DNA from 2 places in the Bacillus sp. LJBS17 genome. Region 1 is predicted to be linked to the other one. Evidence: riboswitches for the same ligand, from Rfam matches in the RefSeq annotation. Region 1 holds a riboswitch; the other holds the start of a gene.
The links. Region 1 has a riboswitch for S-adenosylmethionine ahead of KXZ66_RS10775 (2-hydroxyacid dehydrogenase). Riboswitches for the same ligand answer to the same signal wherever they lie in the genome.
Positions count from the first base shown of each region.

Region 2: linked by a shared signal. The riboswitch ahead of KXZ66_RS20525 (5-methyltetrahydropteroyltriglutamate--homocysteine S-methyltransferase) and the one ahead of KXZ66_RS10775 (2-hydroxyacid dehydrogenase) in region 1 are both predicted to bind S-adenosylmethionine.

Region 1 is NZ_CP079759.1:2,131,617-2,135,026, forward strand. Features, by position in the region: gene KXZ66_RS10770 (FGGY-family carbohydrate kinase) at 1-376, opposite strand, end outside; gene KXZ66_RS10775 (2-hydroxyacid dehydrogenase) at 394-1,416, opposite strand; SAM riboswitch class I at 1,513-1,604, opposite strand; gene KXZ66_RS10780 (molybdopterin oxidoreductase family protein) at 1,752-3,410, shown strand, end outside.
Region 2 is NZ_CP079759.1:3,973,562-3,976,971, forward strand. Features, by position in the region: gene KXZ66_RS20515 (LURP-one-related/scramblase family protein) at 1-349, shown strand, start outside; SAM riboswitch class I at 415-521, shown strand; gene KXZ66_RS20520 (5-methyltetrahydropteroyltriglutamate--homocysteine S-methyltransferase) at 604-1,737, shown strand; SAM riboswitch class I at 1,806-1,912, shown strand; gene KXZ66_RS20525 (5-methyltetrahydropteroyltriglutamate--homocysteine S-methyltransferase) at 1,990-3,126, shown strand; gene KXZ66_RS20530 (3-hydroxybutyrate dehydrogenase) at 3,178-3,410, opposite strand, start outside.

The DNA.
Region 1 (3,410 bases):
GGCCTGTGCGGCTGTATATCTCTTCCCGATCGGGAATGCTCGCCTCCCACTCTCGACCGCGGTTATCGATGTTCGGCAGCCCGAGAAAAGAATCGCCGTTTTGATCGATCAGAACAATTCCCTGCCTTTGACTCGTCGATGTCAAACCAATGATGTCAATATCACACGAACGGGATAGCACACGTTTTGCCAAATTCATCACCTGCTTCCACAGCACCTGAGGAGAAAAATAACGGCTGTCCGGGTAAAGCGTCTCTGTGGAATACACGATGTCCTCCCGTTCAACTGTTAAAACACTGCCGGTTACACTCACGACCGCTACCCTCGCATTGCCTGTGCCAATATCAAAAACGAGATAGCCTTTTTGTTTTTTCATTCTGTTAGCCTCCTTTCTTATACCCCTGTTTTCAGTTCGTCCTTGTTATACATTGTCAGAATATTAAGAGTTTTTTCACCCTTCCACTTTTTGAGGGCTTTATTCAGTATCGTCACGTGATGATCCTCCACTTCAAATGTTGCTCCAGCGAGATGCGGTGTTGCCAGAACATTAGGCAATGAAATCAATTCATAATCTGATTCCTCTGGAGGTTCATGATAAAAAACGTCTAATATCGCACCTCTGATTTTGTGTTCTTTTAATACAGATAAAAGATCTTCACGGTTTACAACAACTGCTCTTGAAGTATTGACGAAAATCGCACTCTGTTTCATCAGATCAAAATACTTCCGATCAATAAGTCCAAGTGTTTCCTCAGTACGAGGCAGATGGACAGAAACGATATCACTGTCTGAAAACACCGTTTTAAGAGATACTTTTTCATACAGCGGATGATCGTCTTGAATGAATGGATCGTAATACTTTATTTTACAGTCAAACGCAGTCAGCAGTTTTGCAATCCTTTGACCAACCGCCCCGAACCCAATCATGCCAACCGTTTTTCCTGTTAATTCATTTCCTTTAAATTTGACATAAGCCTGCAGGTAATCACTGTTCCACTTTCCATCCTTCAGCCATTGATTCGAGGCGCTGGTATGGCGCAGAAAGGAAATCACATTTCCAATAAACATTTCAGCAACGGCTTGTGCATTCCGCCCTGGTGTATAAAAAACAGGTATGCCTCTTTTTGAGGCAGCTGCCACATCCACATTGGAGGGCATTCCCCTGCAAACACCGACAAATGAAAGTTCGGGAACAGAAGCAAATACGCTGTCTGTTACCTGATCAAGCTCAGTAATCAAGCCTGTCGCATTTGTTGCTTTTAGCAGCTGAATAAGTTCATCCTCCCGATATGCCCGGCCTTGTTCCTTCCATGATTGATAAGCAACTGAGTCAAACAAGTTTTCTAGCTCTTTTCGTCCTTCTTCGTTGTACGGTGCTGTAACCAAAACCGTCATGGTGCAAAACATCCTTTTCATCGTATTTTTTCATAAAAAAAATCTCTTTCCGCAGATGGAAAGAGATTCATATATAGGCGCGCTCTGTTACAGGCAGACGCCGGTATAAACCTTGCTTTCCTATCTTTCAAGCTGACGCTTGCTGGAATTGGCACAATAATGTTGCCGAGGTTTCATAGGGCCAGTCCCTCCACCTCTCTGGATAGAAAATGTTGAGTATGTAATTTTCAGAATGAAGAATACGTTTATCATAAAGAAGTCTCAGATTGATGTCAATCTCTTTTTTCAGAATTGACGTTATCATCCGAAATGTTATAATTCTTACAAAATATCTAACTAGAGAGAGGAACTGGGCCATGAAATCTTTTGCCACACAACAAAACGGCATTTTCAAATCCGTTTGCTCGCTGGACTGCCCGGATCAGTGCGGATTGTTAATACATAAAAAAGACGGGAAAATCGTAAAAATGCAAGGAGACCCTGATCATCCTGTCACAGCCGGAAACATATGCAACAAAGTCCGGAATATGACGGAGCGCATATATGATGAAAAGCGGCTGACTACACCGCTCAAACGAACAGGTGCGAAAGGCCAAGCGATATTTGAACCGATTTCCTGGGAAGAGGCAATCGATACGATCACCTCCCGCTGGAAACAGCTGATTGATGCAGAGGGAGCTGAAAGCATACTTCCTTACAGCTTTTACGGAAATATGGGGAAATTGACAGCTGAAGGAATGGACCGTCGCTTTTTTTACCGCATGGGGTCAAGCCAGCTTGAACGGACGATTTGCAGCAAAGCGGGATCTGAAGGCTATAAATATACAATGGGCATAAGCGCGGGAATCGATCCTGAGGAAACCGTTCATACAAAACTATTTATTTTTTGGGGAATCAACGCGGTCAGCACAAATATGCACCAAATTACGATCGCCCAAAAAGCGCGAAAACAAGGTGCCAAAATTGTCGTGATCGATGTGCATAAAAATCAAACAGGACGTCTTGCAGATTGGTTTATCCCAATAAAACCGGGAACCGACAGTGCACTTGCTCTTGGCATCATGCACATTTTATTTAAAGAAAACCTTCATGATGAAGCATTTCTGTCCGAGTACACGGTTGGCTATGAAGAGCTCCGTGAACACGTGAAACAATATGATCCTGAAAAGGTATCGACGATCACCGGTGTCAGTACCGAAGATATTTACCGACTGGCAAAAATGTACGGGGAAACCTCCCCTTCTTTTATCAGAATCGGAAACGGACCCCAGCATCACGATAACGGCGGGATGATTGTAAGGACGATTGCCTGTCTTCCGGCGATCACCGGCCAATGGCTGCACACAGGGGGCGGCGCAATTAAGCATAACAGCGGAATTTTAGAATATAACACAAATGCCTTGCAGCGGCCCGACTTATTGAAAGGGCGCACCCCGAGGTCGTTTAATATGAATCAGCTTGGCAGGGTGCTTTTGGAAACAGACCCGCCGATTCGCTCTCTATTTATTTACGGAACGAACCCTGCCGTCGTCGCGCCCGAAGCAAACAAAGTCAGACAGGGCTTGCTGCGGGAAGACTTGTTTACTGTGGTTCATGATTTGTTTTTAACGGAAACGGCTGCATATGCGGACATTGTACTGCCTGCAACATCCGCTTTTGAAAATACTGATTTTTACACCTCCTACTGGCACCATTACATTCAGCTTCAGCAGCCGGTGATTGAGAGATATGGGGAAAGCAAGTCTAACACTGAGGTTTTCCGATTACTTGCTGAAGCCATGGGATTCACAGACCAGGAGCTTAAAGATTCAGATGAAGAATTAATCCGCCAGGCGCTTGACCATCCAGATAATCCACATTTGGCAGAGATTGATTACGATGCACTTGCTAAGCATTCATTTATGAAAGCGAAACGCGAAACGCGACTGTTTCCGGGCGAACTTCCAACGCCAAGCGGAAAAATAGAATTATATTCAGAACAAATGAAACAAGACGGCTTCCCTGCTTTACCGACA
Region 2 (3,410 bases), 1.8 Mb from region 1:
TGGGAAAACGCTCGTTTCCATAGAACAAAAACTAATGTCTTTATTGCCGCGCTATGAGATTTCAATTGGCGGGAAAACAGTTTGTGAGGTAACGAAGAAAGTAACTTTTTTCAAACCGAAATTTGTGATTTCCGGGCTTAACTGGGAAATCGATGGTGATTTATGGAGGGATGAATTCCAGCTGACGGACGGGGAAAATGTCCGGATGTCAGTGAGCAAAAAGTGGCTCAGTTGGGGTGATTCCTATCACTTGGAGATTGCAAACGAGGAAGATGTTCTGATTTGCACTGCCATCGCTATCGTGCTTGATATGGTTTTATATAACGATGAAGATGAAAGTATTCTCTAAAAAACATTGACAATTGATCCAAAAGTAATAATATTAAGATAATTGAAATCTGAATATGAAGTTGTACCTTATCAAGAGAGGTGGAGGGACTGGCCCTATGATACCCGGCAACCGCTGTTTCAAACAGAATGGTGCTAAATCCTTAAGAACATTGCGTTCTTGCAGATGAGGCGGAGATTTGATCGTTCAAGCTCTTCCTTACACAAAGGAAGAGCTTTTTACATGCTCAATATTTCAGAAAAGAGGCGAATAACATGGCTCAACAAACGAATGTTGCAGGACAAAAAACAGAAAAACAACGCAAAGCACCTTTCCGCGCCGATCATGTCGGCAGTTTGCTTCGTTCCGTTCCGGTGAAGGAATCCCGGCAAAAAAAAGCGGCTGGTGAGATGACAGCAGAACAGCTTCGTGATATCGAAAATCAAGAGATCATCCGCATCGTGGAAAAACAAAAAGAAATCGGTCTCGATGTGGTAACAGACGGGGAATTCCGGCGTTCTTGGTGGCATTATGACTTCCTGGAAGGGCTTGACGGTGTGGAACCGTTCATCCCTGCTGAGGGGATTCAGTTCCATAACACAAAAACGAAAGCGCGCAGCATCAAAGTGACGGGAAAACTCGATTTTACGAGCCACCCAGCGCTTGCTGATTATCAATTTTTACATGAGATTGCCGGTAACGCGACGCCAAAATTGACCATTCCCAGCCCAAATATGCTGTTTTTTGGCGAAAAGGCGGATAAAGGGATTTATGACGATCAAGAGGAATACTTTCATGATCTGGCCCAAGCGTACAAAAAAGCAATCAAAGCCTTCTATGATGCTGGCTGCCGTTATCTCCAGCTCGATGATACGTCATGGTCTCTCTTCTTTGAGGAAAAAGGAAGAGAGGTTGTCCGGGCGCTCGGCGGTGATCCAGAAACATTGCCAGCCATATTTGCCAAAACAATTAACGATGCCGTGGCAGACCGGCCTGGCGATTTAACGATCACAATGCACATTTGCCGCGGCAACTTCCGCTCAACCTGGGCGGCATCAGGAGGGTACGACGCTGTAGCGGAAACGATTTTGGACGGCTTAAACCTTGACGGCCTTTTCTTGGAATACGATGATGACCGCTCCGGAAACTTTGATCCGCTCCGTTTTGTGAAGCGCAAGGATCTGCAAATTGTGCTCGGCTTGATCACATCGAAATACGGCGAGCTTGAAAATCCTGAGGATGTGAAACGCCGTATCAATGAAGCCGCGCGTTTTGTCAGCTTGGACCAGCTATGCCTGAGCCCGCAGTGCGGTTTCGCCTCTACAGAAGAAGGCAACCTTCTGACAGAGGAGCAGCAATGGGCAAAGCTTCGCCATGTCATCGACATTGCCAACGATGTGTGGAGATAATCTATCATTGACAGAAATAGAAAATGTGTGAATAATAGATACTATCAGAAAATTTCATAAAAAGGTTTTCCTTATCAAGAGAGGTGGAGGGACTGGCCCTGCGATACCCGGCAACCGCTGTTTAACAGAATGGTGCTAAATCCTTTAGAGCAATGATTGCTCTTGAAGATAAGGTTGAGATTGTCACGCAAGCTCTTCCTTATCCAAAGGAAGAGCTTTTTTATATTTGAATGGAAAGAAGGAATGGACAACATGTCACAACAAACAACACCCGCAGAACAAAAATCACTTCAAAGAAAAAAACCGCCGTTTCGCGCGGATCAAGTCGGAAGCCTGTTGAGATCTGAGCCCGTTAAAAAAGCGCGGCTGCAAAAAGCGGCCGGCGAAATTACGGCTGAGCAGCTTCGCCAAATTGAAAACGATGAAATCATCCGCATTGTGGAAAAACAGAAGGAAACCGGCCTGAACGTCGTGACAGACGGTGAATTCCGCAGAGCGTGGTGGCACTTTGATTTCCTGGAAAACTTAGATGGCGTTGAGCCGTTTACTCCTGAGCAAGGCATTCAATTCCATAACGTACAGACAAAAGCACGCGGCATTAAAGTCACAGGCGATATCGACTTTTCAACTCACCCAATGCTTGAAGATTATTCATTTCTCCATAGCATTGCCGGTGACGCAACGCCAAAGATGACGATTCCAAGCCCGAATATGCTGTTTTTCCGCGGAAAACTGGAAAAGGATGCGTATAAAAAAGATTATCACCTTTTCCAGCATGATGTATCCAAAGCATATAAAAAAGCGATTCAAGCGTTTTATGACAGAGGCTGCCGCTACCTCCAGCTTGATGATACAGCGTGGGCCGTTTTCTTATCAGAAAAAGGCTTAAAACAAATCGAAGCGTTCGGAACAACGCCTGATGAGCTTCGCCAGCTGTTTGCGAAATCCATTAACGACGCGATTGCAGACCGCCCGGATGACTTGACGGTAACCATGCATATTTGCCGCGGCAACTTCCAGTCCACTTGGACAGCGGAAGGCGGCTATGACGCAGCAGCCGAAACCATTTTTGACGGCTTGAATCTTGACGGACTTTTCTTAGAGTATGATGATTCACGCTCAGGCGGATTTGAGCCGCTCCGTTACGTAAAACGGTCTGATCTTCAGCTTGTTCTTGGCTTAGTGACATCTAAATTCGGTGAGCTTGAAAATCCGGATGACGTGAAACGCCGTATCGAAGAAGCATCCCGTTATGTAAGCTTAGACCAGCTTTGCCTCAGCCCTCAATGCGGATTCGCTTCAACTGAGGAAGGCAATAAGCTGACTGAAGAACAGCAATGGGCGAAGCTCCGCCATGTGGTTGAGATCGCTAATGATGTTTGGAAATAAGCAAAGAAAAAACACACTTGATTCCCTAGCGGAGCAAGTGTGTTTTTTATGTCATTGTGCGGTGTAGCCCCCATCAAGGACGACAGCCTGCCCAGTGACGCCCTTCGCCTTCTCGCTTGCCAAAAACACGGCATAATCCGCAATTTCCTTGACGGAAAGCAGTCGCTTTTGCGGCACAAGCGGAAAAATGACTTGTTCAAGTACAGAGTCGTAAGGGACATTTCTAGTTTTCGATAGATCGCTAAGCTGATTGCGTACAAGCTGGGTATCGACATAACCCGGAC